4 regions of the Streptomyces sp. NPDC058773 genome follow, and region 1 is predicted to be linked to each of the others. Evidence: riboswitches for the same ligand, from Rfam matches in the RefSeq annotation. Region 1 holds a riboswitch; each other region holds the start of a gene.

Region 1 (7,789 bases):
CCGGCGCCTACGCGGTCGCCGACCCGCACGCGGCCGGCGCGGGCTACGACCCGTATGCGCACACCGCCTACGACACCGCGGCGCACGACGCGACCGCGTACCCCTCGACCGGATACGAGACGGCCGGCTACGAGGCCACCGCGTACGGTCACGGCGGCTTCGGCACCGGGAGCCATCCCACCGGCGCCTACGACACCGACGGTTACACCGCCGGCGGGTACGACGCCACCGACACCTCCGACGCCTTCGACGCGTTCGGACGGCAGGCCACCACGGTCCAGGAGACCGCGAGTTACGAGGCCACCGCGATCTGGTCGACCACGGACCAGGACCTGATCAGCAGCATCCCGGCGCAGGCCGGTCCGCCGCCGGCCGACACCCTCCAGTGGGACAGCGCCAGTTGGGACGAGGCCGGGCATCTCGCCCAGGGCGCCCCCGACAGCGACCGGCCCGCGGGCGAGCCGTACGACACCGGCCGGACCGAGGGCGACGACGGCACTCCCGGCGACGCCTACCGCGAGGCCGCGGCCGTGGCGGACGCCATGACGCAGGCCATGCCGGTCACCCCCGCGGCACCCGCCTCCACCACCGGCCGCCGGGTCGCCGGGCCGGACGCCGGGAAGGCCGTCCGCGGCCGGGGCCGGAAGCGTACGGCGAAGCGGTCGGCGCTGCTGACCGTCGCGGTGCCCTCGGTCGCCGCCATGGGCGTGTGCGCCGTGGCCGCCGCGTCCGTCGCCAACTTCGGCGGGGACGACAAGGACGAAGCGACCGCCCAGGCCGCGCCCGACGCTGCGCCGGTCAAACCGTCCGCGGCCAACAACAAGCTCGACACCCAGCTCGCCGGACTCAGCGCCAGCGCCGACGACTTCCGCGACCGGGCCAGCCGCACCCAGGAGCGGATCGACCTCAAGGAGCGCCAGGCGCAGGAGCGCAAGCGCAAGGCGGAGGAGGCCGCCCGCAAGGAGGCGATGCGGCCCAAGTTCCTGCTGCCGGTCAAGCAGCACGGGCTGAGTGCCCAGTTCGGCCAGGCCGGGGTGAACTGGATGTCGCTGCACACCGGTATCGACTTCCCGGTCAGCTACGGCACCCCGGTCATGTCCGCCACCGACGGCACCGTACGCACCCAGTGGAACTCCGCCTACGGCAACATGGCGATCGTGACCGCGCCCGACGGCACCGAGACCTGGTACTGCCACCTCAGCAGCACCAAGATCCGCTCCGGGTCGGTCAAGGCCGGTGACCAGATTGCCTATTCGGGCAACTCCGGCAATTCCACCGGTCCGCATCTGCACTTCGAGGTGCGTCCCGGCGGCGGCGCGGCGGTCGACCCGCTGCCCTGGCTGCGCGACCACGGCCTCGACCCGAACTGAGCCCGGCCGCCCCCGCGGCGCGGCCCCCAGGGTGTGTCCCCGGGGGCTTCCGGCTCCCGTTACAGCTTCTCCACCGGTGCGTACCGCAGCAGCAGCCGCTTGGGCTTCTCGCCGCCGAAGTCGATCGTCGCCTCGGCGTTGTCACCGCTGCCCTTGACGCCGACGACCGTGCCGAGGCCGAAGCTGTCGTGCGTGACGCGGTCGCCGACGGCCAGCGGGACCACCGGGCGGTCCGTGCCGCGGCGGGTCGCGAAACCGCTGGGGCCCTTGGCACGGGACGACGACAGCGAGGACCCGAAGCCGCCTCCGCCGCCCGCCGAGAGCCCGCCCATGGACGCGGACGGCGTCGCCGGGCCGGTCCGCTTCCACTCCACGAAGTCGTCCGGGATCTCCTCCAGGAACCGGGAGGGCGGGTTGTACGAGGGCTGGCCCCAGGCGCTGCGCATCGTCGAGCGGGTGACATAGAGCCGCTCGCGGGCGCGGGTGATGCCGACATAGGCCAGCCGGCGCTCCTCCTCCAGCTCCTTGGTCTGGCCCAGCGAGCGCATGTGCGGGAAGACGCCGTCCTCCATGCCGGTCAGGAAGACGGTGGGGAACTCCAGGCCCTTGGCGGTGTGCAGCGTCATGAGGGTGATCACGCCGCTGCCCTCCTCGTCCTCGTCCGGGATCTGGTCGGAGTCGGCGACCAGCGCGACCTGCTCCAGGAATTCGGGGAGGGTGCCGGGATTCTCTTCCCCGCGGTCCTGCTCGAATTCCAGGGCGACGGCGGCAAGTTCCTGGAGGTTCTCGATCCGGGTCTCGTCCTGGGGGTCGGTGGAGGCCTGGAGTTCGGCGAGGTAGCCCGTGCGCTCCAGGACGGCTTCCAGGACGGTGGCGGGGCCGGCGCCGGACTCGACGATGGTCCGCAGCTCCTCCATGAGGACGTTGAAGCGCTTGACGGCGTTCGTGGAGCGGGCCGCCATGCCGTAGGCCTCGTCGACCCGGCGCAGCGCCTGCGGGAAGGTGATCTTCTCGCGCGCCGACAGGGCTTCGATCATCGCCTCGGCGCGGTCGCCGATACCGCGCTTGGGCACGTTCAGGATGCGGCGGAGCGGGACGGTGTCCTCGGGGTTGGCGAGCACCCGCAGATAGGCGAGGACGTCGCGGACCTCCTTGCGCTCGTAGAAGCGCACACCACCGACGACCTTGTAGGGCAGCCCGACCCGGATGAAGATCTCTTCGAAGACCCGGGACTGGGCGTTGGTGCGGTAGAAGACCGCGACATCGCCGGCCTTGGCGTCGCCGGTGTCGGTCAGCCGGTCGATCTCGTCGGCGACGAACTGGGCCTCGTCGTGCTCGGTGTCGGCGACATAGCCGGTGATCTTGGGGCCGGCGCCGGCGTCCGTCCAGAGGTTCTTGGGGCGGCGGTTCTCGTTGCGCTCGATGACGGCGTTGGCGGCGGACAGGATCGTCTGCGACGAGCGGTAGTTCTGCTCCAGCAGGATCGTGGTCGCGTCCGGGTAGTCCTCCTCGAACTGGAGGATGTTACGGATCGTGGCGCCGCGGAAGGCGTAGATCGACTGGTCGGCGTCACCGACGACGCAGAGCTCGGCGGCGGTCTCGGCGGGGCCCACCAGTTCGCGTACGAGGGTGTACTGGGCGTGGTTGGTGTCCTGGTACTCGTCGACGAGGACATGGCGGAAGCGGCGGCGGTAGTGCTCGGCGACGTCCGGGAAGGCCTGGAGCAGATTGACCGTCGTCATGATGATGTCGTCGAAGTCCAGCGCGTTGGCCTCGCGCAGCCGCGCCTGGTACATCGCGTACGCCTCGGCCAGCGTCTTCTCAAAGCCATCGGCCGCCGTGCCCGCGAAGGTCTCCTCGTCGATGAGCTCGTTCTTGAGGTTGGAGATCTTCGCGCTGAAGGACTTGGGCGGGTAGCGCTTGGGGTCCAGGTCGAGGTCGCGGCAGACCAGGGCCATCAGGCGCTTGGAGTCGGCGGCGTCGTAGATCGAGAACGAGGACGTGAAGCCCAGCTTCTTGGACTCGCGGCGCAGGATGCGGACGCAGGCGCTGTGGAAGGTGGAGACCCACATGGCGTTGGCCCGCGGGCCGACCAGGTCCTCCACGCGCTCCTTCATCTCACCGGCGGCCTTGTTGGTGAACGTGATCGCGAGGATCTGGCCGGGGTGGACATGGCGCTCGGCGAGCAGATGCGCGATGCGGTGGGTGAGCACCCGGGTCTTGCCGGAGCCGGCGCCGGCGACGATCAGCAGCGGGCCGCCGGTGTGCACCACGGCGGCTTTCTGCTGGTCGTTGAGCCCCTCCAGCAGCGCCGCGGCGTCGACGGCCGGGCGGGCGGCGCCATCGCGGTAGTACGGCTCCCTGGGCGCGGGCGCGTCGAAACGCCCGCCGAAGAGGTCGGCGGGGATCTCCTCCGGGGCCGGGCCGTGTTCGTCCTCGGGAGGCGGGGGGTGTTCCTCCTCGCCCTTGTGGCCGAGGTCCGCCAGGAAGCTGTCGTCAAAGAGGCTGCTCATCGCCCACCGAGTCTAGGCCGCCGCACTGACAGTCCGCCGCGGAGTCGCCGAATGCGGGCCGCCTGTGGGGCGGGCACCGGAGCGGCAGGGGCGGGACGGCCGCAACCACAGCCCGAAAGGGCGGCGCCTCGTCTACCCGAATCCGACATCTGCCACAACCAGCCCCGCATCGCGTTCAGGTCACGAAAAGGTTTCGGGCATATCGAACATCAGCCTTCACAGAAGCCACACGAGTTGGCTAACGTCCTCGCTCAGGCAGCCCGCCTCCCCGCGGACGACAGGTTCGCACGGGCCGCCGACGCCGAGTCCGGCCCTGCCCCAGGCACCCGGAGCCGGGGACCCATCAGCACCACCGGGGTGAATCGATCCGTACGGCCGTCGCCAGTGGACGTCCGGACCGTAGGGCAAGCCTTCCGTCAGTGACACCGCCCGAACCCGACAGCTAACCCGGTAGGCGGTCCACGGAAGGAGTTGCCGGTCTTGGCGTCGCATCGCAAGCCGCGCACCAGCGTTCTCGCCTCGCCGACAGGCCGTCGTACCGCGGCCGGGCTCACCAGCGCCGCTCTCGCTTCGGTCACCCTGCTCTCGCAGTCGGCCGACGCGGCCCCCAGGGCACCCAAGCCGACCATCGAAGAGGTCAAGGAGAAGGTCGACAACCTCTACCACCAGGCCGAGGTGGCCACCCAGAAGTACAACGCCGCCAAGGAGCGCGCCGCCGAACAGCGCGGCACCGTGGACGACCTGCTGAACGCCTCCGCCGAGCGCGCCGAGAAGATGAACGAGTCCCGGCGCCGGCTGGGCACCTTCGCCTCGGCGCAGTACCGCACCGGCGGCGTCAACCCGACGGCACAGCTGATGCTCGCCAAGGACCCGCAGCAGTTCGTCGACCGCAACAACCTCATGGAGCGGCTGACCGGGCGGCAGAAGCAGGCCGTCACGGACTACCAGGAGCAGCAGGCGGCGGCCACCCGGCAGCGTGCCGAGGCGACCCGCAGCCTGGAGAAGCTGCAGCAGTCGCAGGCCTCCCTCAAGGAGTCCAAGGCCTCCGTCCAGGGCAAGCTGGCCGAGGCCCGGCAGCTGCTGTCCCGGCTGACCGCCCAGGAGAAGGCGCGGCTGGCGGAGCTGGAGCGCCAGAAGGAGGCGGCGGCCAAGCGCCGGGCCGCCGAGGAGGCGCGCAAGCAGCAGGAGCGGGAGCGCCAGCGGCAGCAGGACGGCAGCGGCTCGACCGGCGGGTCCACGGGCGGGTCCACCGGCGGCTCGACCGGCGATTCGGCCTCCACCAAGGGCGAGAAGGCGCTCGCCTTCGCCCGCGCCCAGATCGGCAAGCCGTACGTCTGGGGCGCGACCGGGCCCGCCTCCTACGACTGCTCGGGGCTGACCCAGGCCGCGTGGAAGGCGGCGGGCGTCGATCTGCCGCGTACGACCTGGGACCAGATCAAGGTCGGCCAGCGGGTGGCCACCAAGGATCTGCAGCCCGGCGACCTGGTGTTCTTCTATGACGACATCAGCCACGTCGGCATGTACATAGGCGACGGGAAGATGGTGCACGCTCCGAAGCCGGGCGCCAACGTCCGGGAGGAGTCGATCTACTACATGCCGATCTACGGGAGCGTCCGTCCGGGCTGACGCCCACCCGCTCCCCCACCAGACCACCCCCCACGGTCACCCCCCACACGCCACCGCGCGGCCGCCGCCTCCGAATCCGGAGGGGTGGACCGCGCGGTGTGCTGTATGGAGGCGCTCGTCAGGTCCAGAGCACCGCGATGAAGATGTTGGCGACGGTCAGACCGCCGACCGCGCCGAAGACCGCCTTGTCGACGGTCTCCTCGTCCCGCTTGACGTAGACCAGCGCCAGGATCACCACCAGTACGGCCATCTTGATGCCGAGCTTGATGTTGTTGAGCGGGTGGTCCTGGGCCTGGTTGAGGCCGACCAGCACGATGCCGGTGACCAGCATCGTCAGCGCGCCGTGCAGCATGGCCGGCACGAAGCGGGCGGTGCCCGCGCTCATCGCCTTCATCTGGGTCAGAAAGCCGCCCAGCAGGGAGGCGATGCCGATGATGTGCAGGCCGACGAAGATATTGGTTACTACGTCCATAGTGCTGGATCGTAGTCCCCGTATAGCACGACGCTTCGGGCAGGGCGCCCACTATCGCCGCTTCGGTCAGGCCAGACCACTCCCGGGCCGTACGGTCACGATGCCGCGGTCACCCGCGCACCTGTCGCGGTCGAAAGCGAACAATGCCGGGCAAGCCGACCCATTACCGAGACACCCGGGCTTAGCGTCCTCCTCCAGGCGGCCGACTCCCCGCCTCGCCGGTCTCCCACCGGCGTTCCGTCGGCCGTCCCGCCGAGAGGTACGGCGGCGGTCCGTTGCCCCCGTGACGGACCGCCGCCGGGCCCGAACGGCGTGCAAGGAAGGAAAGGAACGGCCACCGTGGCCTCGCACCGCAAGCCCCGGCAGCATCCGCTCGCCTCGCTCACCGGCGGTGGCTCGCGCCGCGCGCGCACCGCCCGTACGGCCGCCACCCTGGCCCTGGCCGGTGCCGCCACCGCCACCGCCGCCGGTCTCGACGGCACCGCCCAGGCCGCACCCCGGCCCACCCCCGCCCAGGTCAAGGACCGGGTCGACGCGCTGTACCAGGAGGCAGAGGTGGCCACGCAGAGCTACAACGGCGCGAAGGAATCCGCCGACACCGCACGACAGGAGCTGAGCAGGCTGCAGGACGAGGCCGCCCGCAGGACCCGCGAACTGAACGCCTCCCGCGGCGAACTGGGCACCCTGGCCGGCAGCCAGTACCGCTCCGGCGGTATCGACCCGACCGTACGGCTGCTGCTGTCCGCGGACCCGCAGCGCTATCTGGACGGCGCCACGGTGCTGGAGCGCGCGGGCAGCCATCAGGCGACCGCGGTGGCCGGGTACGCCCGCCGGCTCGGCAGCGTCCGGCAGATCCGGGAGCGGGCCGAGGAGACCGTGGAGCGGCTGGCGAAGACCGAGGCCCGGCTGAAGAAGCACCGGGTCACCGTCGTGCACAAGCTGGACGCCGCCGAGCAGTTGCTGTCCCGGCTGACCGCGGAGCAGCGGCAGCGGATGGCGTCCCGGGACGGCGCACGGAGCGCGGCGGAGCGGGGCCGTACGGATCGCGGGCCGGACCGCGCGGGCGCCCCGCCGGCCGGCCTTCCCGGCGCCGCGCGGGCCGCGGCGCAGGCTGCGGCGCAGGCCCCCAGCCCCCGTGCCGCCCGCGCCGTCTCCTTCGCCTACAGCGCCCTCGGCAAGCCGTATGTCTGGGGCGCGACGGGCCCCTCCGCCTACGACTGCTCGGGGCTGACCCAGGCCGCCTGGAAGGCCGCCGGGGTCGCGCTGCCCCGTACGACGTACACCCAGATCAGCTCCGGCCCACGGATCAGCAGGGCCCAACTAGCCCCCGGTGACCTGGTGTTCTTCTACTCCGGCATCAGCCATGTGGGGCTCTACGTCGGGGACGGCCAGATGATCCACGCACCGCATCCGGGGGCGCCGGTACGGATCGCGCCGGTCGACCAGATGCCGTTCGCGGCGGCGACCCGGCCGGTGTAGGGGGCCGCGGCTGCTGCCGTGCGCTCAGGCCCTGAGCTGGGTCCCCAGCCAGCGGAAGACCTCCGGGACCTGCTGCGCCCAGACCGCCGTGGTGTGGCCGCCCGCGTTCGACGGGATCTGCCGTACGGTCACCGTCGTGGGAGGCAGCGCGAACTGCCGCAGGGCGAGGCCGGCTTGGTAGCCGTCGCCCGATGCGCCCGACACATACAGCGCGGTGCGCGGCGGCTTGCCGGCCGCGTTGGCCGACTTCAGGATGTGCAGCGGGTTGGTCTCGGTGCGCAGCTTGGGGTCCTTGCCGGCCAGCGAGTCGCGTTCGAGCGCCGGGTCGT
Region 2 (7,789 bases), on a different contig from region 1:
TGGCCGATCTGGACGCGGCCTCCCTGGAGGACGCGCGGGCGTTCTTCCGTACGTACTACGCGCCCAACAACGCCGTCCTGTCGGTCGTCGGCGACATCGACCCCGAGCGGACGCTCGCCTGGATCGAGAAGTACTTCGGTTCGATCCCCTCGCACGACGGCAAGCAGCCGCCCCGCGACGGCACCCTGCCCGACGTCATCGGCGGCCAGCTGCGTGAGGTCATCGAGGAGGAGGTGCCCTCCCGTGCCCTGATGGCGGCCTACCGCCTGCCGCACGACGGCTCCCGTGAGGCGGACGCGGCGGACCTGGCGCTGACCGTTCTGGGCGGCGGCGAGTCCTCCCGCCTGTACAACCGGCTGGTGCGCCGCGACCGCAGCGCCGTCGCCGCCGGCTTCGGCCTGCTGCGGCTGGCCGGGGCCCCCTCGCTGGGCTGGCTGGACGTGAAGACGTCCGGCGGGGTCGAGGTTCCCGACATCGAGCGGGCGGTCGACGAGGAGCTGGCGCGCTTCGCCGCCGAGGGGCCGACCCCGGAAGAGATGGAGCGGGCGCAGGCCCAGCTGGAGCGCGAATGGCTGGACCGGCTGGCCACGGTCAGCGGCCGCGCCGACGAACTGTGCCGCTACGCCGTCCTGTTCGGCGACCCGCAGCTCGCGCTGACCGCCGTGCAGCGCGTCCTGGACATCACCCCCGAGGAGGTGCAGGCCGTCGCCAAGGCCCGGCTGCGCCCCGACAACCGTGCGGTGCTCGTCTACGAGCCCACCGAGCCCACCGAGCCGACCGACGCCGCCGACACCGAGGAAGGGGAGGCGGACCAGTGAGCGACGCCACCACCCACGCCGATTCCCCCGTGAGTGCCATGGACTTCCACCCGCAGCCCCAGGGGGGCGCGCCCAAGCCGTGGGCCTTCCCGGCCCCCGAGCGCAGCCAACTGCCCAACGGGCTCACCCTCCTGACCAGCCACCGCCCCGGCCAGCAGGTCGTCGCCGTCGAGATCAACCTCGTCGCGCCGCTGGACGCCGAGCCCGAGGGCCTGGACGGCGTCGCCACGATCATGGCGCGGGCGCTGTCCGAGGGCACCGACCGGCATGACGCGGAGGAGTTCGCCGCCGAGCTGGAACGCTGCGGCGCCACCCTGGACGCGCACGCCGACCACCCCGGCGTACGGGTCTCCCTCGAGGTGCCGGCGTCCCGGCTGACCCGTGCGCTCGGCCTGCTCGCCGACGCGCTGCGGGCGCCCGCCTTCCCGGAGAGCGAGATCGAGCGGCTGGTCCGCAACCGTCTCGACGAGATTCCGCACGAGCTGGCCAACCCTGCCCGCCGTGCCGCGATGGCGCTGTCCCGGGAGCTGTTCCCGGACACCGCCCGTATGTCGCGGCCCCGGCAGGGCACCGAGGAGACCGTCGCCCGTATCGACGCGGCCGCCGTCCGCGCCTACTACGACGCCCATGTACGGCCCGCCACGGCCACCGCCGTCATCGTCGGTGACTTCACCGGCGTCGACCTCGCCGCGGCGCTCGCCGACACCCTCGGCGCCTGGACCGCCTCCACGGCCGAGCCGCTGAAGGCCGCGCCGATCGTCGCCGACGACAGCGGCCGGGTGGTGATCGTGGACCGCCCCGGCGCCGTCCAGACGCAGCTGCTCATCGGCCGGATCGGGGCCGACCGGCACGACCGGGTGTGGCCCGCGCAGGTCCTCGGCACGTACTGCCTGGGCGGCACCCTCACCTCCCGTCTGGACCGTGTGCTGCGGGAGGAGAAGGGCTACACCTATGGGGTGCGCGCCTTCGGCCAGGTGCTCCGCTCCACCGCCCCCGGCTCCCCCGAGGGGGCCACGGGCGCCGCGCTGCTCGCCATCAGCGGCTCCGTGGACACCGGCTCCACCGGCCCGGCGCTCGAGGACCTGTGGAAGGTGCTGCGCACCCTCGCGGCAGAGGGGCTGACGGACGAGGAGCGGGATGTCGCCGTGCAGAACCTCGTCGGAGTCGCGCCCCTGAAGTACGAGACCGCGGCGGCCGTCGCCGGCACCCTCGCCGACCAGGTGGAGCAGCAGCTCCCGGACGACTTCCAGGCGCAGTTGTACGCCCGGCTCGCGGAGACCGGTACGGTCGAGGCCACCGCGGCGGCGGTCAGCGCCTTCCCCGTCGACCGGCTGGTGACGGTCCTGGTGGGCGACGCGGCGCAGATCGCCGAGCCGGTCAAGGCGCTGGGCATCGGTGAGGTGACCGTCGTCAGCGGCTGATCCCCGCCGTATGACGGACGGTCATATGCCGACATGGCGGCTCCCGTGGCACTGGTTCGTCACGGGAGCCGCCGTATGTCCGGTTTATCTCGGCTGGTGCACCGGTTCTTGTGGCATCCCGCACAAAAAACCGGTTCTGTTTGCCGATTGAAAGTTGCCCCGTTTAGCGTCGGTCCGGCTGTTCGTCACAAGTCCGCCACAACAGTGGCACCGGGCAGTCATCGCCGAGTCCCCGGACGGCGCGAGCCAGGGGAGCCGGGGACCCATATGTCCCGTGGGGTGAATCGGGCTCCTCTCCGAGGAGGCCGTAGGAGACCTTCCTGCTCCGAACCCGTCAGCTAACCCGGTAGGCGAGAAGGAGGGAAAGGACCAGCCAGCACATGGCGTTCATCCGTGCCACCGGGAAGCACCGCCGCACGAGCCGTCCCGTTCGGACGACCCGCAACATCGCCGGCATAGCCACCATCGCGGCCGGTGGTGTGGTTGCGTCCGTGGCCTCGCCGGCGCTGGCCGCGACGGAGGAGGCGGCCGCCCACGACACCGGGCTGCAGCAGGCTGTCGTGATCGGTGACGAGCTCGCCAACCGTGTCGAGGCGCAGGCCGACGCGCAGCAGGCCGAAGCCGAGGTCGCCGCGGCGCGGGCGAAGGCCGAGGCCGTCGCCAAGAAGCAGGCCGACGAGGCCAAGCGGCGCGCCGAGGCGGCGAAGAAGAAGGCCAAGGCCGCCCACGAGGCCAAGGTCCGGGCCGCCCGCGAGGCGGAGCGCAAGCGCCTCAACGCCTTCGTCGCCCCCATTGCCGACTCCTACGTCTCCACCGCCTACAAGGCCTCCAGCGGCCTGTGGTCCTCCGGCAGCCACACCGGCATCGACTTCCACGCCGCCTCCGGCACCAGCGTCCACGCGGTCGGCTCGGGCACTGTCGTCGAGGCCGGCTGGGGCGGTTCGTACGGCAACAACATCGTGATCAAGATGAACGACGGCACGTACACCCAGTACGGCCACCTGTCGTCGATCGGCGTCTCGGTCGGCGAGAAGGTCACCCCGGGCCGGCAGATCGGCCTCTCCGGCGCCACCGGCAACGTCACCGGCCCGCACCTGCACTTCGAGGCCCGCACCGGCCCCGACTACGGATCGGACATCGACCCGATCGCGTACCTGCGCGGGCACGGCGTCAACGTCTGATCCCCCTCTCGCCGGTGCCGCGCCCCGCAGGGCCCCGCGCCGCACGCCGAGCGTCCTTCCCGAGCCCCGGTCCCCCGGCCGGGGCTTCGGCGTATCCGGGACCGGTGGGTCCGCACCGGGTGGCGCCGGTGGCCCGCGACTTCCGGCCAAAAAATATCCCTGAATAACCCCGCGCCGTCGGAAAAGCCGGGCCGGTCGAATAGAGTCACGGAAAAGTCGCCGACCGGCGGCGCTTCCAGGGGATTACGGCGGAGGCTCGGAAGATGCGAGGCCATATTTCCGCGCATGCGGTGTGCACGGCGATTCGCGACGACATTGTCTCCGGTGCGCTGGCGCCGGGGAGCCGGCTGATCGAGGAGATCCTGGCGGCCCGTTACGGCGTCTCCAGGGTGCCGGTCCGTGAAGCACTGCGCACCCTGCAGTCCGAGGGCTTCGTCACCACCCGCCACCACGCGGGCGCCTGCGTCGCCGAGCCCACCGAGCAGGAGGCCGCCGATCTCCTGGACATCCGCGCCCTGTTGGAGCCGCTGGGCGCCGCCCGCGCGGCCACCCGCCGCAGCCCGGCCCACCTCAAGGTGCTCCGCGGCCTCGTACGGCTCGGCCGCGAGCGGGCCCGGCACGGCAACCTCGCGGATCTGCGCCAACTGGACGACTGGTTCCACGAAACGCTTGCCCAGGCGGTCGGCAGTCCCAGCCTGACGGCGCTGCTGACCCAGCTGCGGCGCAAGATCGAGTGGATGTACGCGGTGGAACCGCCGTCCCGGGCCGGTGAGTCCTGGGACGAACACGGCGCGGTGCTGGACGCGGTGGCCCGGGGAGACGCGGAACGGGCGCGCGCCCTGATGGCGGCTCATGTCGAGCGCTCGCTCCCGGTCCACCGGCTGCGGCGCCCCGCCGGGACCGAGGTGAGGGATCCGAAACCGCCCGTCAATACGGCACGCGCCCTCCCTTAACAATCGCCCCGTATACAAAGAATTGCAAAGAAGCGCAAAGAAATGCGGAATGGACTGTGGCGGTGTGCCGGTACCTGATTCGCTCCGCGGCTGCATTTGGCATGCCTTTTTACCGCACCGTGTGCGCTCATTGGTCTGCCCTTTTCCTGACGTGTCCCGGAGGGCGGTCGCCCGGAAATTCCGTGCACCTCTCCGGTGCCGCACAGTGAAACGGCCCCGCCGCGGCGACCGGCCAGGTCGCCACGGCGGGGCCGTCGCACGCAGTGGAAGTCCTGGCGGACTCAGACGGTCTCGGGGAGCTCCTCGAGACCCTCGGCGACGAGCTTGGCCAGACGGTCGAGCGCCGCCTCGGCACCCTCGGCGTCGGAGGCCAGCACGATCTCCTCGCCGCCCTGGGCGCCCAGCCCGAGGACCGCGAGCATGGAGGCCGCGTTGACGGGGTTGCCATCGGCCTTGGCAATCGTCATCGGGATGCCCGAGGCGGTGGCCGCACGGACGAAGATCGACGCGGGGCGGGCGTGCAGGCCCTCGGCCCAACCGACATTGACGCGGCGCTCTGCCATGGTGTTGCCCTTCACAGTCGTGACAGTTGTCTAGACCAGTCTCTCACGCTGCCGGGCGTGGTCCACCGGCGCTGCGTCCTGGCTGCGGCGGCCCGCGGAGACCCGGCAGACCGTGCGTCCTGCGGTGTCCCGGCCTGCCCCGCATTTCGAGCCTACGCGCGCCGGGCCGGTTGTCGGTGGCCGGTCGTACGCTGTCCGCATGCAGACGCCGCCGGAGCACGCGTATCCGACTCACTGGGAAGCCGACGTGGTGCTGCGTGACGGCGGCACGGCGCGGATCCGCCCCATCACCCCCGATGACGCCGAGCGGCTGGTCTCCTTCTACGAGCAGGTCTCGGACGAGTCGAAGTACTACCGCTTCTTCGCGCCCTACCCGCGGCTGTCCGCCCGCGATGTGCACCGCTTCACCCACCACGACTACGTCGACCGGGTCGGGCTCGCCGCCATGGTCGGCGGCGAGTTCATCGCCACCGTCCGCTACGACCGGATCAACGACCAGGGACTGCCCGCCAAGAGCCCCGAGGACGACCAGGCCGAGGTCGCCTTCCTCGTCCAGGACGCCCACCAGGGCCGCGGCGTCGCCTCCGCCCTCCTGGAGCACATCGCGGCCGTCGCCCGCGAACGCGGCATCCGCCGGTTCGCCGCCGAGGTGCTCCCGGCCAACTCCAAGATGATCAAGGTGTTCACGGACGCCGGCTACACCCACAAGCGCACCTTCGAGGACGGCGTCGTCCGGCTCGAGTTCGACCTGGAGCCGACCGAACAGTCCATGGCCGTGATGCGCGGCCGTGAACAGCGCGCCGAGGCCCGCTCCGTACAACGGCTGCTCGCGCCGGGTTCGGTCGCCGTCATCGGTACCGGCCGGGCCCCCGGCGGCGTCGGCCGCACCGCCCTGCGCAGCCTCCTGGACTCCGGCTTCACGGGCCGGGTGCACGCCGTCAACCACGCCTTCCCCGAGGGCCTGCGGCGGCTGGACCCCGAAGACGTACCGGCCGTCCGCAGCCTGCGGGAGGTCACCGACCCGGTCGACCTCGCCGTCATCGCCGTCCCCGCCGACCGCGTCCCCGACGCGATCCGTGACTGCGGCGAGCACGGTGTCCAGGGCGTCCTGGTGCTGTCCTCCGGCTACGCCGAAGCGGGCCCGGACGGCCGGGAGCGGCAGCGCGATCTGCTCCGCCAGGCCCGCTCGTACGGCATGCGGCTGATCGGGCCCAACGCCTTCGGCCTGATAAACACCGCCCCGGGCGTCCGGCTGAACGCCTCCCTCGCCCCGCAGATGCCCGGCGCCGGCCACATCGGCCTGTTCACCCAGTCCGGCGCCATCGGCATCGCGCTGCTCAGCGGGCTGCACGCGCGCGGTCCCGGCGACGGCGGCATCGCCGGCATCTCCGCCTTCGTCTCGGCCGGCAACCGCGCCGACGTCTCCGGCAACGACCTGCTCCAGTACTGGTACGAGGACCCGGACACCGATGTCGTGATCCTCTATCTGGAGTCCATCGGCAACCCCCGCAAGTTCGCCCGGCTCGCCCGCCGCACCGCCGCCGTCAAACCGGTGGTGGTCGCCAAGGGTGCCCGGCACAACGGCACCGCCCCGCCCGGCCACGCCGTGCCCACCGTCCGGGTGCCCGACAGCACCGTCGCCGCCCTGATGCGCCAGGCCGGCGTGATCCGCGTCGACACGGTCACCGAACTGATCGATGCCGGGCTGCTGCTGGCCTCCCAGCCGCTGCCGGCGGGCCCGCGGATCGCCATCCTCGGCAACTCCGAGTCGCTGGCGCTGCTGGCCTACGACGCCTGTCTGACCGAGGGGCTGCGCCCGCAGCGCCCCCGAGTCCTGGCCTCCGCCGCGAGTCCCGACGACTTCCGGGCCGCGCTCGCCGAGGCACTGTCCGCCGACGGCTGCGACGCCGTAGTTGTCACGGCCATCCCCTGGGTGGGGGAGGGGGCCGCCGTCTCCCCGGGCGGCAGCGAGGGCGCCGCGCTCGCCGACGCCCTGCGCACGGCGGCGACCGCCCACCCGGAGAAGCCGGTCACGGTCGTGCACCTCGCGATGGACGACCTGGCCGAGACGCTCGCGGCGCCGGCCCAGCCGGCCGGGCCGGCAGCTACCGACCCGGACGAGGGAGGCCACCCCGAGCCGGCGGCCCGCCCCCTGGACCCGGCCCCGGCCCCGGCGCCCCCACCGGTCCCGCCCGCCCCGTCCCACTTCCCACGCCCCCCGGCGCCCCCGGGCCCACCGCCCACTCTCGCCGCACGGCAGGCGCCCCCGGCCCGCGATGCCGAGGCCGAGCCGCCGCGCCGCCCCCGCCGCGAGCCCCTCCGCATCCCCGCCTACCCCGCCGCCGAGCGCGCCGTCCGCTCGCTCGCCGAGGCCGTCCGCTACGCCGCCTGGCGCCGGGAGGCGGCCGACCCGGGGCGGGTGCCCGAGTACGACGACATCCAGGAGGCCGCCGCCGGCGCCGACATCGAACGCCTCCTGGACCGGCTCACCCCTGACGTCCCCAACGGACGCTCCGTCCCGGTGCCGCCCCAGGACGCCGAGGCCCTGCTCGCCCGTTACGGCATCCACACCCGCCCCGTCCTCCCGGCCCCCGACCCGGACACCGCCGTCCGCGCCGCCGCCCGCCTCGGCTATCCGGTGGCCCTCAAGACCACCGCCCCCCACCTGCGCCACCGCCCCGATCTCGGCGGCGTCCGCCTGGACATCGCCGGCGAGACCGAACTCCGCCGCACCTACGCCGAATTGACCGACTACCTCGGCTCCCCGGAGGAGCTGCGCCCGGTCGTCCAGTCCATGGTGCCGCGCGGCGTGGACACGGTCGTCCGTGCCGCCATCGACCCCGCCGCCGGCGC
Region 3 (7,789 bases), on a different contig from region 1:
GGTCCAGGCGGTGCCGGGGAAAAAGAGCCCTGTGTCGCAGGGGCCATACCGGTTCCCCGACCCGGGGCGGGTACGAGCGGCGGTCGAGCGGGTGCCCTTGCCTCGTGGGATTGACGGTGCGGAGGCGCCGCGCGGACAAGGCGATCTGCACCACCCGCGACCTGTCCGTCGACGGCCGCTGGGCCGTCTGCTCGACGCACCAGCGGAAGACGTTGCTGTGGGAGACGCATCGCCCGACGACCCGGCCGGTCGAGTGCGCGGACACCTCGGGCCGGCACGCCCCGGTCTTCAGCGAGAGCGGGCGCAAGCCGGCCGTACCGGCCGAGCGCCATCTGCCGCTCTGGTCCATCGGCCCCTGGCGCATGCTTGCCGTGGCGGAACGGGGAGGCCGCATCACGCTCCTGGACGTCAGCGGTGACACCCCACCGCGGCCCGGACGGTGACGGAGGAACGGACGGTGGCAGGGCAGAGGGCCGAGGTGGTTGTGCGACCCGGCAGCCGCCCATCCCCGCCAGTTTGGAAATGGAAGTCATTTTCATATAAGCTTTGCCCGTCACCTACTCGTGCAGGAGGTCGGCCATGGCCGTACCCAAGCGGAAGATGTCCCGCAGCAACACCCGCCACCGCCGCGCTCAGTGGAAGGCGGCCACCCCGCAGCTCGTGCCCGTCACCGTCGACGGCACCCCCTACCTCGTCCCGCAGCGGCTGGCCAAGGCGTACGAACGCGGGCTGCTGCGCCCGGAGAGCTGAGACCACGGCATGACGCACAACCGACTGCCCGTCACCGTCCTGTCGGGCTTCCTGGGCGCCGGCAAGACCACTCTGCTCAATCACGTCCTGACCAACCGGGAGGGCCTTCGGGTCGCGGTCATCGTCAATGACATGAGTGAGGTCAACATCGACGCGAGCCTGGTGCGTGGCGGCGAGGCCGCTCTCTCGCGTACCGAGGAACGCCTCGTCGAGATGACCAACGGCTGTATCTGCTGCACGCTGCGCGATGACCTGCTCGAAGAGGTCGACCGGCTGGCCCGCGAGGGCCGCTTCGACTACCTCCTCATCGAGTCCAGCGGCATCTCGGAACCGATGCCCGTCGCCGCCACCTTCGCCTTCCCGCGCGACGACGGAGCGACCCTGGGCGACCTGGCCAGGCTCGACACGATGGTCACCGTCGTCGACGCCGCCAACTTCCTGCCGGAGCTGGCCGGCGGCGACGGGCTGGCCGAGCGGGGGCTGGACCAGTACGAGGACGACGAACGCACCGTCAGCGACCTGCTGATGGACCAGATCGAGTTCGCCGACGTCATCATCCTCAACAAGATCGACCTGGTCGATGCGGAGAACGCCGAACGGCTCGAGGCCACCCTCGCCCGCCTCAACCCGGCCGCCCGCATCGTGCCCGCACTGCACGGCCGGGTGAGCCCCGGCGAGATCCTGGGCACCGGACTGTTCGACCTGGAGCGGGCACAACAGGCCCCCGGCTGGGTGCGGGAGATCAACGGCGACCATGTCCCGGAGACCGAGGAGTACGGCATCTCCAGCACGGTCTTCCGTGCCGGTGCGCCGTTCCACCCGGGCCGGCTGTGGACCTTCGTCACGGAGGGGCTGGACAGCGGCGCCTACGGTCAGATCCTGCGTTCCAAGGGCTTCTTCTGGCTGGCCAGCCGCCCGAACGTCACGGGCTTGTGGTCGCAGGCCGGAGCGGTCGCCCGTTTCGAGCCGTCCGGTGCCCGCGGCACCGGAGACAGCCAGGGGCAGGAACTGGTCTTCATCGGCACCGGGTTGCGCGCTGAGGCACTGCAAGCAGCCTTGGCCGACTGCCTTCTGGCCGACGGGGAACAGCTCTCCGACGACCCGTTCCCCGTCTGGGACACGTACGGAATCGACGACGCCTGCGAGCACGAGCACCCGGAGCTGGTGCCGCAGGCATGACAGGCTCCGGGTTGGGCGGTGGTCGCAGCCACGGCACCGCCCAACCCGGCAACTCACAAGGTGCGCACACCGGTGCCCCTGTGCTCATGCGGAGCACGGGGGCACCGGTGCGTCCGAGCTGCTGCACTGCACCCTGCGGTGGCGGAGACCAGGCGAAGGTGCGCACGACCGGCATGCCCTGGACGATTTGTCGACCTTGCCGAGGGCGGTGCGTGGGAAGGCCGGCAACACCACGACGTCGTCGGGGAGTTTGTAAGCCGCGAGCCCGCGTTCGGTGAGATAGGCGGTCAGGTCGGCACGCGGCGGTGGGGTGCCGAGGGCGATGACACAGGCACAGCTGCGCTCCCCCAGCTGCGCGTCGGGGAGCCCGATGACGGCCACGTCGTGGAGGGCGGGGTGGGCGAGCAGGTGGTTTTCGACTTCCTCGACGGGGACTTTCTCGCCGGCCCGGTTGATGACGTCCTTGAGGCGCCCGGCCACGACGAGGTGTCCGCCGGGCAGCCGACCACGAGATCGCCGCTGCGGTAGCAGCCGTCCTCAGTTGGCCATGCCGAAGACCTGCTGGAGCCGGCAGCCGAGGGCCGGGGTGATGCGCCGGGCGGTCTCGGGCTGGAGCCGGGAGCCGCCCACCTGGAGGAGCTGGAGGCTGTCGAGGTCGCCGGCGGCCCATTCCGTGGCCTCCAGCCACAGCAGTGCCGGGAGGGAACGAGGGCGGTGACGGTGATCCGTTCGCGGGCGATGAGGGGGAAGGCGGGCACCACGAACACCCCTCACCCCATCATCATCCGGAGTGGCACATTCCTGCCCTCAACGTCCCCGTCAATGTGGACGTCGGTGACCGCGATGTGAGATAGGCACCCCTCAGCCAGGAGCAGAAAACCCCTCTGACCTGTGCATTTGACTTGATCACCAGAATCGGGTCCTATTCTCACTGGACGTACGTCCTGTACATTTTTTACGGAAGAGAGGAGCAGGCATGCTGCCACCGACGGCCCGTTATGTCCTTCCGGAGTTCACCGAGCGCACGTCCCAGGGGACGCGCACCATGGACCCGTACTCCAAGCTGCTGAGCGAGCGCATCATCTTCCTGGGCACCCCGGTCGACGACGCCTCCGCCAACGACGTGATGGCGCAGTTCATCCACCTCGAACACGCCGCGCCCGAGCAGGACATCGCGCTCTACATCAACTCCCCCGGCGGCTCGTTCACAGCGATGACCGCCATCTACGACACGATGCGCTTCGTGTCGTGCGACGTGCAGACCATCTGCCTGGGCCAGGCCGCCTCCGCCGCCGCGGTCCTGCTGGCCGCCGGCACCCCCGGCAAGCGGCTGGCCCTGCCCGGCGCCCGGATCCTGATCCACCAGCCGTCGCTCCCCGAGCCCGTCCAGGGACAGGCGACCGATCTGCAGATCGAGGCGGAGGAACTGCTGCGCACCCGCGACATGCTGGAGCGGATGCTGGCCGAGCACACCGGCCAGCCGCGGGAGCGGATCGCCGCCGACATCGAACGCGACAAGATCTTCGACGCCCCCGCCGCCCAGGAGTACGGCCTGATCGACGGACTCACCCGGCAGCGCAAGCAACCCGTTGCCCAACTCGGCGCGCGGTGAGTCCGGATGCTTCCGCCGGAACTGCCGCCGCTGCCCGCCCTGACGCGTGCCGAGGGCGAGCTGATCGACCGTTACCTGGAGGTACTCGACCTGCTGGGCAGGATCAACCCGGCCCGCAACAGCGGCACGTACACCGGACTGCGCGCCGCCCAGGCACTGGTCACCAAGGCCGCCGCGCTGCGTGACGCGTTGACGGTGATGCACAACCGCGGCGAGAGCGAGCTGCACGGGGAGACCTTGGCGCGGGCGCTGCGGGTACTGGACGGTGAGCGCCGGGCCGGCCTCGTGACCGTGCCGCCACCCGCGGACAACTGACCCGACACGCGTACCGGGCTGCGCATACGGCGTAGCGTCCGGGCCCGATGTGAGGAGGCGACGAATTGCGCGGGGCGAACACAATTCCTGGGACCTTTGATGTTTCGCCCCTGGTCCCAGGGGTGCGACACCCCGCGCCACGGCACTTGAGGGAACAAATCTAACCATTCAGGCGAAATGTGACCCATCTCACATACGGCATTTTCAGCTCGGAATTCAGGTGGCGGGTGCGTGACGATCCCTTCGACGGCAAGACCCCGCCACAGCGACGGGGCGGTCCGGACGGGCGCCTAATCCCGCCGCCGTACCGGATGTCAGGTCGACGTTGTGGACCGGCGGGAGCGGAGGACCCGAGCAGGACGGGGTCCCGGCCTCAGGGCCGAGACTCCTTGGGGTGAAGCCGTACGCACGGCCGGGCATCTTCGCCTGCCCGAACCCGACAGGTCTTCCTTCGCAGGCGGCTGACGAAGGGTTTGCGCATGACTGTGCGCATGCAGACGCCGAATCTGCTGGCGCGTGCCGGCACCGTCACCGCTCTGACGCTGGTCACCTTGGGCGGGACAACCGCGGCCCAGGGAACGGCCGGGAGCGCCGACGCCGCGTCCGTTTCCACCTACGCACTCCAGATCGCGGCCTCCAAGAGCGGTGCTCCCTACCGGTACGGAGCCCAAGGGCCGCACGCCTTCGACTGTTCGGGGCTGACGCTGTACTCGTTCAAGCGCGCCGGACGGGATCTCCCGCGCACCGCCGCCGCGCAGTACGGCCGCACCCGGCACATCCCGGCCACCCTGCGCCGCCGCGGCGACCTGGTCTTCTTCCGTTCCGCAGGCGGCATTTACCACGTCGGCATCTACGCGGGCCGCGGCCAGATGTGGCACGCGCCCAAGGCCGGAAGCGTGGTGCGGCTGGAGCGGATCTGGAGCCGGTCGGTCTCGTACGGCCGGGTGGGCTGATCGGTAGTTCGTCCTACGTGTGATCAATTGTCAGTGGGCCCGGTTGAGTTGACCGGGTGAGTTCGCCACTGAGCAAGCTGCCGGCGGCCGCGGCGCGCGGAAGCTTCCCGCCCGCGGACGGATCGGTGACGGTGCTGCCCGCGCCGTCACCGCGGGATGCCGGAGTGCTGTTCCTTGTTCGTGCCGGTGGGCGCCGAGGTTCTGATGGTGCCGCACGGCGGCCGCGGTTGAGCGGCCGTCCCGGGCCCGTCGTTCAGGCGAGCACGAGCTCGATGAGCAGGATGCCGCCCAGCGCGGTGAGCAGTGCTCCGGTGACGCCCTCCAGGGTGCGGGTGACCTGGGGGCGGCGCAGCCAGTTCCCGAGCCGGTCGACCAGCAGGGCGACGGCGGGGAACCACACCAGGGCGATGGCGACGACCATCGTGGCGAGCAGCAGCGTCCGGGGCAGTGCGGGCTCGCCGGCCGGGACGAACTGCGGGAGCAGGCTGAGGAAGAGGACCGGAGCCTTGGGGTTGAGGGCATTGGTCAGGAAGCCCTGGCGCAGGCTCTGGGCGGTGCTCAGGAGCGCGGGCGGGTGGTCGGCCGGCGGGGCGGCCGGGCCCGACGCGTCGTCCTCGCCCGCCTTCCCGCGCCGGACGACCGCGAGCAGCGCGCCGACGCCGAGGTACAGCAGATAGAGCCCGCCCAGGAGTTGGACGGCCCCGAAGAGCGCGGGCACGGCGACCAGGACCGCCGCGAGCCCGCCCACCGCCAGTGCGGTGTGCACCAGCAGTCCGCCGGCGACTCCGACGGCCGTCGCCACCCCCGCCCGGCGCGAGTCGAGCGCGTTGCGCACCACGACTGCGAAGTCCGCGCCCGGCATGGTGACCATGCCCGCGGCGACTCCGGTGAAGGCGATCAGCTGTCCGTCCATGGGAGCAGCTTCGCTGGTCAGGGCCTTTAATAGGTAGTGGCAATGTTCTTGGGCCGCCTAAAGAGGTTCTTATGTACGACCCCACGCGGCTGGCCGCTCTGGTGGCGGTGGCGGAGGCCGGATCGATCTCCAGGGCCGCCGACCGGCTGGGCTACACCGCCCCCGCGCTCTCCCAGCAGCTCGCCAAACTGGAGCGGGAGGCCGGGACGGCGCTGCTGGTGCGCCACCACCGCGGGGCACGGCTGACGGCGGCCGGTGAGCTGCTCCTCGTCCGGGCCCGGCGGGTGCTGGACGAGCTGGATCAGGCGCGGCACGAGCTGTCCCGGCTGACGGGGCTGTCCGGCGGCCGGCTGCGGGTCGGCACGTTCATGACCGCCGGGACGCATCTGCTGCCGCCCGCGCTCAGCGCGTTCCGGCGGGCGCACCCCGATGTGGAGCTGAGCGTCACGGAGTACGTACCTCCGCAGGCCACCGCGGCGGTGGCGCTGGGCGAGGTCGACCTGGCGCTCACACACGAGTATGTGCCGGGCGAGGCGATGCCGCCGCCGGACGGGGTGAGTCTGGAACCGCTGCTGACCGAGGAGCTGGTGCTGGTCACCGCGCCGGGCCATGTCCTGTCGGCGGGCGCCGGACGGCTGCCGCTCGCCGAGCTGGCCGGTCAGCCGCTGGTCAGCATGGCGCCGGCCAACCCCAACCGGCGCGCGGTGGAGGCGGCGCTGGCGGCCGCCGGGGCGAGTGTGGCGGTGCGCTGTGAGTCGCCGAGCTATGCGGTGGTGTGTGCGCTGGTGAGCGCGGGGCTCGGGGTGGCGGTGGTACCGGAGATGATGGCGGAGGGCTCGTTGACCCCGCTGGGCATCCGCCGACTGGACCCGCCGGAACTGCGCCGCCGGATCGCGGTGGCCTACCGCCCCGGCGGCGGAAACCCTGCCGCGGACACCCTGCGGGCCCTGCTGCGCGGGGCCTTCACCCGCCACTCCCCCACGCCGTAGCCCGCCGCCGGTGCGCCGATGCCCTCAGCGGACGGCGGTCGGCCACGGCAGGGTGATCCAGACGGTCTTTCCGCCGGAGTCGGTGGGGACGACCGAGAAGCGGCCGCCGGCCTCCGCGGCGAGGGAGCGGATGATGACCAGGCCGCGGCCGTTGTCCTGCTGGACCGCGGCGGGCAGCCGGCGCGGGCGGCGGGGATGGCTGTCGGTGATGCCGACCCGCAGCAGTTCGTCGCGCTCCAGACGCAGTTCGACGGTGAAGTCCGGAGACCGGCCGAAGGTGTGCACGACCGCGTTGGTGGCGAGTTCGGAGATGATCAGACGGACGGCATCGGCGAGTTCGGAACCGGCGGGCAGACCCCATTCGGTGAGCACGGCGAGGACATGGCCGCGGGCGGTGCGGACCGAGGCGGGGACGCTCGGCAGAGTCAGTGCGGATTCCTGGTGGTCTGCCATCGAGGCGCCGTCCCTTTCCCGCCGAGGCCCGGCTCCGGCCCGTTGACCGGCGAGCCTGGATGCCGCTCCGGACACCGGTGCGGCCTCGGCCTGATGCTGGCCGCCAGACTGCCACCCCTGCCGTCGATGGGGTACCCGATCCACCCACATATACGGGGTTCTATCGCTCGTTGCGGTGAACCCCGCTGTGCGCGACCGGATGTGGGAGCTGCGTCACCGGATTCCGGATGCGCGGGACCGGTCCGACGGCGGCCGACGCCCAGGCACGCGAGCGCCGGCCGGGGCATACCCGTCAGCCGGGATGTCGTACGTGCCGGCCGGAACGTCGTACGCGTCAGGCCGCCGGCGCCGTGGCCACGATCGTGCCGACCGCCGTGTCGAGCTGGGCGTCCGTCAGGTCCGCCCGGGCCGTCAGCCGCAGCCGGGAGATCCCGTCGGGCACGGACGGCGGGCGGAAGCAGCCGACCGCGAGTCCGGCCGCACGGCAGTCGGCGGCCCAGCGGACCGCCGCCTCCGGTGAGGGGGCGCGGACCGAGACCACCGCGGCGTCCGGCCGGACCGCGGCCAGTCCCGCCGCGGTGAGCCGGTCGTGCAGTTCCCGGGCGACCTGTCCGGCGCGGGCGGC
Region 4 (7,789 bases), on a different contig from region 1:
CGGGTCGTTCTGCCCGTATTCCTTCAGGCTCTCCTTGAGCTTGTCGAAGGCAGGGTCGCGCCGGGTCGGATCGGCCGGCTCGGCCTTCAGCAGCGTCTCGAGGTACGCCTGCCCGGTCTGGCTCCAGGGCTCGTCCTGAAGCGTCATGTTCTTCTTGGCGTCATGAGTCCGCTGTGCGCGGATTCGATGGGTAGCCGGGTTGTAATAGAGCCCCAAGAGAGGCAGATCGATGACCTCGACGTTGAGCGGCTGACCGTTCCAGTCCACCGTCACGGTCTCCCGCGTACCCCCAGAGTTCTTCACCTCCTCCAGGCGCTTCTTGATCAGGTCGTTGAACTCGGCCGCCTTCGGCGGCGGCGGGAATTCCTGCATGGTGTACCCCAACCCCTCTACTGGCTCTCGCCGCAAACCGCCTGCTTGACGGCTCCCCGTGCCTCCGCCGGCAACGTCCGGTACGTTCCCCACAGCTTCTCAAGCAGGCTGTACGTGCGCTGGTCCGCATCGATCCACTGAGCGAGCACCTTCCGCTCAACAGGGCCGAGGCTCTCCACGCTCCGCATCAAGGCAGCCACGTCAGCTTCGCTGCCCCGGTTCCCCACCCGGCACCGGTTGCATTCAGTGACCAACTGCTGCTCTGCAGAACCATTAACGAGCATTACCTGACGGCGCGCGATGTCCAGCTGAGCGGTTCCGTGGCCATCGCCGAAGGTCTCGCCAGCCCCCACTCCACAGCTGCGGCACAGATAGCTGTCGGCCCTCATCGCATCACTGCGCTGAGTAGCGTTCAGGCGGGCCTGCGGCTTCGCCTTCCCCTTGCCCGGCAACCACACCGGCTCGCCCTCCGCCACGAAGCGATGTTCGTTGCTGTGGAGACTCGGGTCCTCGCGGTTCGTGTCAATCACCCAGCCTGCCTCACGGAGATCGCGCATGCGGCGGTCGATCTGTGCGACGCCGGGAAACGCCTCGCGCATAGCCGCCTTCGTGAACAGCTGCCCCTCACCGACCACTTCTACGAGCCACCGCGCCACACGGATCTTGCTTCCATACGACGTGTCCTGCCAGGACGGCACGTTCATATTGGTCCCACCCTTCTGCTGGCAACAAAGCCCCACTCGACCGCTGCGGAAGAACTACGGCGGCCGGTGCGTGGCTTCCATATCAGCGGCCACGGCCCGCGATTGCGAGCAGACGGCAGAGTTTCCCGGACAAACGCAACAATGGAATTTAGTCTTGCCCCCACTGGCACTACGACGAAGGCGGGGACGCATGGCACGACAGGGGCGTCGTGTGGCTGCGATCGACCCGGGGCTGCCTGCTGGCAACAAGAAGCTCGCTGAAGCGCTCCGGGCAATGCGCCCGATGCTGCCGCCAGGCCTGGAGACCTACACCGCGATCGCCACCCAGGCCGCCAGGGATTGCAACAGCGAACGCTTAAGCAAGACGACCATCTCCCGCTACTTCAGCGGCAAGCTGATAGCGCCCGGATGGTTCATATGCTGGTTACATGCGGCGATACAGCCCGGACAGTCCGGTGGGCGCACTCCTCCCCAGCTCGACGAGCTGCTGGCTCTGCAAAGGTCAGCAAACAATCCAACCGACTGCTCCGGATGCAACAGCCTCATCAGGGAACTCGGCCGCAGCGAGGCGGAACGCCTGACAGCTACGAGCCGGAGATGGCATCTTGAGCGCACCCTCGCCGAATGCCTGGACAGGGGCCGCAGAGCTGTTTCAGGAGCCGGCGACCAAGCCCGTCCGGCCTCACGCCGCAGGCCGCGCATTACCCTGCCGGTCCCCTACCACCGCGCGGACCGGCAGGATGAAGTGAACGACATCCGCGCCGCCGACAACATCACCATGCGTGTATCCGCGCTTGCCAGCCAACAGAATCACCATGAAGCGGCCGCGACACTCAGCAATGCTGCCGCGGCGTTACCGCCAGCGGAGGTAGCAGCCTTGGTTGTCTTCCTGCGCGGCCGGGAAGTCCATGACGAGGCGGAGACCCTCCTCAAGGGGTACGCACGAGATCAGTCCGCCACCGACGTCATCGGCCTCGCCTGCGGCCTGCTGAAGTACGGGCTCTCGTCTGACGCTGAAGTACTGCTCCGCGCGGCGGTCAAGTAGCTGCGGCAGAAGCCGGCCGGCCCGTCTCAGACCGCCAGCGACCCGCGCACAGTCCGCTGGCTAGAGTCGACGGAGTTGCCCTGATGCGGAGGTTGTACCGATGGCCCGGATTCCCACAGCTGCGATTGCCGCCACCGGCCTACTAGGCGGCTACGCCGTAGCCCGCTGGACCAAGAAGCGCCCCCTCGGCGGGGTCGCGCTCGCCGCTGCCGGGGCCGTGGCGGCGCGGGGGTGGCAGCAGAAGGCGGGGAATGCGACGGCGGCTGCGCTGGGTGGGATGTACGTGGCCGCGTTTGCCGGGTCGCATCCGTTGGCGAAGAAGATCGGGGCGTGGCCTTCGGTGTGCGCGGTGGCGGGTGGGATGGCCGCCGCGTCGTGGGCCGTGGTGGATCGTCGGAAGTAGGACGGAGAAGAGGACGGAAAAGGGGAGGGAGGAGGAAGCAGGCCGGCCGTGGAGCCTCGCTTCCTCCCCGTAGGCGCTCGCTTCCTCCCCGTACGTTTACGGGTCAGGCCGAAGCCTCCGCCAGCAGCGTGAGTTCCTTCTCCGTCAGGGTCACCTCGGCCACCGCCATCAGGGCCGGCAGCTGGGCGATCGTGCGGGCGCTGGCGATGGGGGCCGCGACGGTCGGCTGGGCGGCGAGCCAGGCGAGGGCGATGGTGGCCGGCTCGGCGGCGTGGGCGGCGGCGACGGTGTCGAGGGCCTGGAGGACGCGGCGTCCTCGGTCGGTGTCCGCGTAGCCGGCGGCGCGCCCGGAGCGGGCGCTGTCGACGTGGGTGCCGGGGCGGTATTTGCCGGTGAGGAAGCCGGAGGCGAGGGCGTAGTACGGCACCGCGGCCAGGCCGTGGCGGGCGGCCACCTCGGCGAGTTCGCCCTCGTAGGTGTCGCGGGAGACCAGGTTGTAGTGCGGCTGAAGAGCGACATAGCGGGCCAGGCCCTCGCGGGCGGAGCAGGCCAGGGCCTCCTCCAGGCGCTGCGCCGAGATGTTGGAGGCGGCGATCTCACGGACCTTGCCGGCCCGGACGAGGTCGTCGAGGGCGGTGAGGAACTCCGCGACCTCGAGCGACTCGTCGTCGTAGTGGGTGTAGTAGAGGTCGATGTAGTCGGTGCGCAGACGGGTGAGGGAGGCGTCGACCGCGGACTTGATGGTGGCGGGGGACAGGCCTTTGTGGCCGGGGAGGGCGCCGACCTTGGTGGCGATGACGACGTCGGAGCGGTTGCCGCGGGAGGCCAGCCAGTTGCCGATGACGGTCTCGGATTCGCCGCCCTCGTTGCCGGCGACCCAGTACGAGTAGGCGTCGGCGGTGTCGATGAAGTTGCCGCCGCCCGCCACGTACGCGTCGAGCACGGCGAAGGACTCCGCCTCGTCGGCCGTCCAGCCGAAGACATTGCCCCCGAGGGACAGGGGGGAGACGGAGAGCGAGCCGAGGGGCCTACGGGTGCTACCGGTGCTTCGGGCGGTGCCTGGGGTGCTGTGCGTCGCGGTCATGCGTCGTTGCAACGTCGGGGGAGGAGGAGTTATTCCTTCCTCTCATCCCCGACGGCAACGTCCGTCAGTCCCTTACGGGTTGACGGTGAAGAGCATTTCGGGCCCCGGGCCCCCGGTCAGACGCTTCGGGCCCCGGTCAGACATTGAGCCCGTGTTCACGCAGCCAGGGCATCGGGTCGATCGGGTCGCCGGCGTCCGGGCGTACCTCCAGGTGGAGGTGGGGGCCGGTGACGTTGCCGGTGGCGCCGACGCGGCCGATGACGTCGCCGGTGTTGACCTTGCCGGAGGTCTTCACCATCGAGGAGAGGTGGCAGAACCAGAGTTCCGTGCCGTCGTCGAGGGTGAGGACGATGCGGTAGCCGTACGACCCGGCCCAGCCGGCCTGGGTGATGGTGCCGGAGTGCACCGCCTTGACGGGGGTGCCGGTCGGCGCCGCGAAGTCCTGTCCCGTGTGGTCCGCGGCCCAGCGGTCACCGGCCTGGCCGAAGCTGGCGGTGAGCGTGTAGGAGGCGACGGGGGTGATGAAGCTCCTCGCCAGTTTGGCGAGGCGTTCGGCCTCGGCCTTCCTGCGAGCCTCTTCCTCGGCCTTGCGCTTGGCCTCCAACTCGGCCGCCCTCTTGGCTGCTGCGGCCTTCTCGGCCGACTTCTGCTGGGTGGCGGCCTCCGTTGAGGCCTGGTGGACGGCGGCCTCTTCGGCGGCGTCGCGGGCCTCCTGCTCGGCGGCGCCCTGCTGCGCGTCGGCCTGCTGGAGGATGCGGCTGCGCAGCGCCTCGCCGGCGCCCGTGCCGTTGCCCGTGTCCGCACCCGTCGTCTGCGAGAGCGGCCCGGAGACCGCAGGCGCCGCGCCGTCGGCGAGGGCCGAGGCGGTATCGGCGGAACCGGCGTCGTCATCGGATATGAGATCACCGATACCGGGCAGCGACTTGGCGTCCGGCAGCTTCTCGGAGAGGTCGTCGGCCATCCCGCCGACATCGGGCATCGAGATCGGCACCGGCGGACGGCTCTCGGCGGTGGCCATTCCGCTCGCCCCGACGGCCGCGATCACACCGACGCCGAGGACGGTGCCGCTGCGGGCGAGTCCGCCCGAGCGCTGCTTGGCCACGCGGTGCTTGCCACGGGCGGAACGGGTGGACTCCTCGGTGGGATTCCACTCCTCCCACGGTCCGTCGTCGTCACCACCACCGGGACCCGCGAAGGCACCTCGGTCGTCGAGCTCGTAGGGGGACGGGGACTCGGGGGCAGGCCTGTTGGACGCCACGGGGGCGCACTCCTTTCCTTCCTTCTCGCCTACCGGGTTAGCTGACGGGTTCGGAGCAGGAAGGTCTCCTACGGACGCCCACTGGCGGAGGGCGTCCGATTCACCCCAAGGAAGTGGTTCCCCGGTTCCCTTGGTGCCGTTCGAAGTGCTTGGGGGTGCGTGAAAAGCGCGTGCGGGATTCGGCGTCGGCGCGCGGTGCCGCCTCTTGCGACGGCTGGGACGACCGCGCTGCGTTATCGGACAGTAATAGAGATGGCGACTGAATTCCAAGCGTTCCCACGAAACCTTGTCCGCGCAGCACAACCCGCGGCATGGGCCTTTCGGCCACCGTGGCCGTAAACCGGGCGAGTTGACCACCGGCCGCTAAACGATCTCCCGGGGATTGTGCACCAGTCGTTATGCGGAGGGGCGCCTCCCGATTACGGAAAGTGAGAGCGTAACGTCGGATCATGGTCGTCAACGTCGGGAACACCGGGCACGCCGGACGTGCTGCCGGACTTGCGTGGGGAGTGGCGGAGCGGTACCGGGAGTTCTCCTGGCGGGAGGCGCGGGGCCGGTCGGAGGCGCACGAGGAGCTGACCGCGCGGATCAGCCAGGACGCCGAGTTCTGCGATCTGCTCTCCGGCTCGCTGCCCGCCGGCACCAAGCAGCAGCCGGAACTCCTGCTCGCCGCCGTCCGCTATCTCGACGGCCCGCACGCCGATCCGGGCCCGCGCGGCGCCTTCGCGTACGGACGCTGGCGCGAGTGGACGATCCGGCACTGGGACGAGGTCCGCGCGGTGATCATGCAGCGCGCCGTCCGGACCGACGAACCGGCCGGCTGCGCCGCGCTGCTGCCACTGCTCGCCCGTCTGCCGCAGCCACTGGCGCTGCTGGAAGCCGGGACGTCCGCGGGGCTGTGTCTGTACCCCGACCGCTATCGCTACCGCTACGAGGCCGGAGGCCCGGACGGGGCGGGCCACCGCACGGGCGCCCTCCGGGCCGAGCTGGGCGCCCCGGAGAGCCCGCTGCTGATCACCTGCCGTACGGGCGCAGCCGCCGGCGAGCTGCCCGTACAGCTGCCGCGGATCGTCTGGCGGGCCGGCATCGGCCCCGACCCGCTCGACCCGGTCGCCGAACCGGACGATCTGCGCTGGCTGCAGGCGCTCGCCTGGCCGGGCGAAGAGGAGCGGGCGGCGCGGCTGGCCGCGGCGGTCGACGCGGTACGGGCGGCGCCCCGGCCGCGGATGGTGCGCGGTGATCTGCTCGACGAGCTGCCCGCGCTCGCCGCCGAGGCACCGCCCGAGGCGACGCTGGTCATCTTCCACCGCGCGGTGCTGCCCTCTCTCCCGCCCGCCCGCCGCGAGGAGTTCGCCCGTCTCGTACGGTCCGTGCTCGACGGGCGGCCCGGTGGCGGCCACTGGATCGCCGACGAGCACCACTCCGTACTGCCGTCGCGCACCGCGCCCGCGCATCCCGCACACCGCCCGGACGACCCCCTGCTGCTGACCCTCGCACTCGACGGCCGCCCGGTCGCGCTCACCGGCGCGCACGGGCCGAGCCTGCAGGTTCTGGACGGGGCGGGGGACATGCCCCTATAAGCCGGCGGCCCGCCAAGCCCCTTCCGGGCCACGGCCCCTCACGCCCCCATCGGCCGCTGCACCGCCAGCAGCGCCATGTCGTCGGCCGGCCCGCCCCGCGTTCCGTTCGTGTGGCGGGTGACGTCCTCGACGAGGCTGTCCAGGAGGGCGTCCGGGCCGGGGAAGCGGCGGCCGCGCAGACTGTTCGACGGCTGGTAGCTGCGGCCGAGCAGGTCCCGGGCCGCGGTCACCCCGTCGGTGAAGAACAGCAGCAGGGCCCCGGCCGGGAAGAACGTCTCGTCCGGCCGGGTGGCCGGCTCCCCCAGTCCGAGGGGCGGCGCCGGGGTCGCGGGCGCCAGCTCGCGCAGCCCGCCGTCCGGGGTGAGCAGCAGTGGGGGCGGGTGCCCGCGGTTGAGCACCCGCAGCGCGGACTGCCCATTGGCGGAGATCTCGGCCAGCACGGCAGTGGTGAACCCCTCGGCCTGCTCCGTCCCCTCGCCCTGCCCCACGTCCGCGCGCCGCCCGCCCTCCCGTTGCAGCGCCCGCTCCAGCCGGCCCGCCACCGCCCCCAGGGTGCGCTCCTGCTCCGCCGCCTCCCGAAAGGCACCGAGGACGATCACCGCGGTCGCCACCGCGGCGGGCCCCGCGCCCCGTACGTCGCCGACGATCAGCCGTACGCCGTGCGGGGTGTCCTGCACCGCACAGAGCTCACCGCCGGGCCGGACAGCCGCCCGTGCGCCCACATAGCGGGCGGCGAGGGCGAGCCCGGCGAGCCGCTCCGGCGGTGTGGGCAGGACCGCGCGCCGGACCGCCTCCGGGACATCCCGTAAGGGGACCGGGCGGGCACCGGCCGTCCGGACGCCCCGGTTCACGGCAAGCGCCGGCAGGGCGATGACAAGGACCGTCGCGACCTCCGCCACCGCCGCGCCGTGGCCCTGTGCGGCTCCCCGGTAGGTGACGCCCCAGATCTCACCGAGCAGGGCGGCCAGGGCCGTGAGAGCGGTGCCGCGCAGCGAGTAGAGCGCCGCGGCGGCGGGCGGGGCGGCCGCGAAGAAGGGAGCGGCGGTGCAGCCGGGCGGCGCGCCCAGGCCGAGGGCGACCCCGCCGACGATCAGGAGAACGGGCAGCCACCGCACCAGCCGCCACCCGGCCCCGGCCCGCCCGGAGCCGCGCTCCCCCTCGCCCTCACGGGGCGCCGCACCTCGGAGCATCCGCACCGGCCTCTTCCCACTCCCGCCGTCCGAACGGGCACCGCCGCGCCGGTCACCACGCCGTCCCCAGACTTGCCGCTCCGGGCCGGCCCGGCGACTCCTCGGCGGCCGGACGGGTCACGGGGCCGGCCACGTCACGCACACAAACACCCA

What was found. A riboswitch is a leader RNA that binds a small molecule or an ion and turns the genes downstream of it on or off. The one in region 1 is predicted to bind cyclic di-AMP.
Region 2: linked by a shared signal. The riboswitch ahead of ACFW5B_RS19025 (M23 family metallopeptidase) and the one ahead of ACFW5B_RS20235 (NlpC/P60 family protein) in region 1 are both predicted to bind cyclic di-AMP.
Region 3: linked by a shared signal. The riboswitch ahead of ACFW5B_RS23640 (C40 family peptidase) and the one ahead of ACFW5B_RS20235 (NlpC/P60 family protein) in region 1 are both predicted to bind cyclic di-AMP.
Region 4: linked by a shared signal. The riboswitch ahead of ACFW5B_RS21900 (M23 family metallopeptidase) and the one ahead of ACFW5B_RS20235 (NlpC/P60 family protein) in region 1 are both predicted to bind cyclic di-AMP.

What each region holds. Positions count from the first base shown of each region.
Region 1 covers NZ_JBHYPE010000022.1:56,710-64,498, forward strand. The annotation lists gene ACFW5B_RS20225 (peptidoglycan DD-metalloendopeptidase family protein) at 1-1,370, shown strand, start outside; gene pcrA (DNA helicase PcrA) at 1,430-3,883, opposite strand; cyclic di-AMP (ydaO/yuaA leader) riboswitch at 4,173-4,356, shown strand; gene ACFW5B_RS20235 (NlpC/P60 family protein) at 4,364-5,509, shown strand; gene ACFW5B_RS20240 (hypothetical protein) at 5,628-5,981, opposite strand; gene ACFW5B_RS20245 (NlpC/P60 family protein) at 6,321-7,460, shown strand; gene ACFW5B_RS20250 (alpha/beta hydrolase) at 7,485-7,789, opposite strand, start outside.
Region 2 covers NZ_JBHYPE010000020.1:14,752-22,540, reverse strand. The annotation lists gene ACFW5B_RS19035 (M16 family metallopeptidase) at 1-818, shown strand, start outside; gene ACFW5B_RS19030 (M16 family metallopeptidase) at 857-2,239, shown strand; cyclic di-AMP (ydaO/yuaA leader) riboswitch at 2,452-2,607, shown strand; gene ACFW5B_RS19025 (M23 family metallopeptidase) at 2,620-3,420, shown strand; gene ACFW5B_RS19020 (GntR family transcriptional regulator) at 3,684-4,373, shown strand; gene ACFW5B_RS19015 (HPr family phosphocarrier protein) at 4,655-4,936, opposite strand; gene ACFW5B_RS19010 (GNAT family N-acetyltransferase) at 5,136-7,789, shown strand, end outside.
Region 3 covers NZ_JBHYPE010000029.1:32,768-40,556, reverse strand. The annotation lists gene ACFW5B_RS23675 (hypothetical protein) at 105-443, shown strand; gene rpmF (50S ribosomal protein L32) at 580-750, shown strand; gene ACFW5B_RS23665 (GTP-binding protein) at 760-1,929, shown strand; gene ACFW5B_RS23660 (hypothetical protein) at 2,014-2,409, opposite strand; gene ACFW5B_RS23655 (hypothetical protein) at 2,467-2,703, opposite strand; gene ACFW5B_RS23650 (ATP-dependent Clp protease proteolytic subunit) at 2,906-3,541, shown strand; gene ACFW5B_RS23645 (hypothetical protein) at 3,548-3,856, shown strand; cyclic di-AMP (ydaO/yuaA leader) riboswitch at 4,134-4,331, shown strand; gene ACFW5B_RS23640 (C40 family peptidase) at 4,336-4,809, shown strand; gene ACFW5B_RS23635 (LysE family translocator) at 5,063-5,722, opposite strand; gene ACFW5B_RS23630 (LysR family transcriptional regulator) at 5,794-6,711, shown strand; gene ACFW5B_RS23625 (ATP-binding protein) at 6,736-7,164, opposite strand; gene ACFW5B_RS23620 (8-amino-7-oxononanoate synthase) at 7,499-7,789, opposite strand, start outside.
Region 4 covers NZ_JBHYPE010000025.1:79,320-87,108, reverse strand. The annotation lists gene ACFW5B_RS21925 (hypothetical protein) at 1-372, opposite strand, end outside; gene ACFW5B_RS21920 (hypothetical protein) at 390-1,076, opposite strand; gene ACFW5B_RS21915 (hypothetical protein) at 1,288-2,121, shown strand; gene ACFW5B_RS21910 (hypothetical protein) at 2,222-2,524, shown strand; gene ACFW5B_RS21905 (aldo/keto reductase) at 2,628-3,608, opposite strand; gene ACFW5B_RS21900 (M23 family metallopeptidase) at 3,745-4,866, opposite strand; cyclic di-AMP (ydaO/yuaA leader) riboswitch at 4,878-5,032, opposite strand; gene ACFW5B_RS21895 (DUF2332 family protein) at 5,316-6,446, shown strand; gene ACFW5B_RS21890 (PP2C family protein-serine/threonine phosphatase) at 6,485-7,636, opposite strand.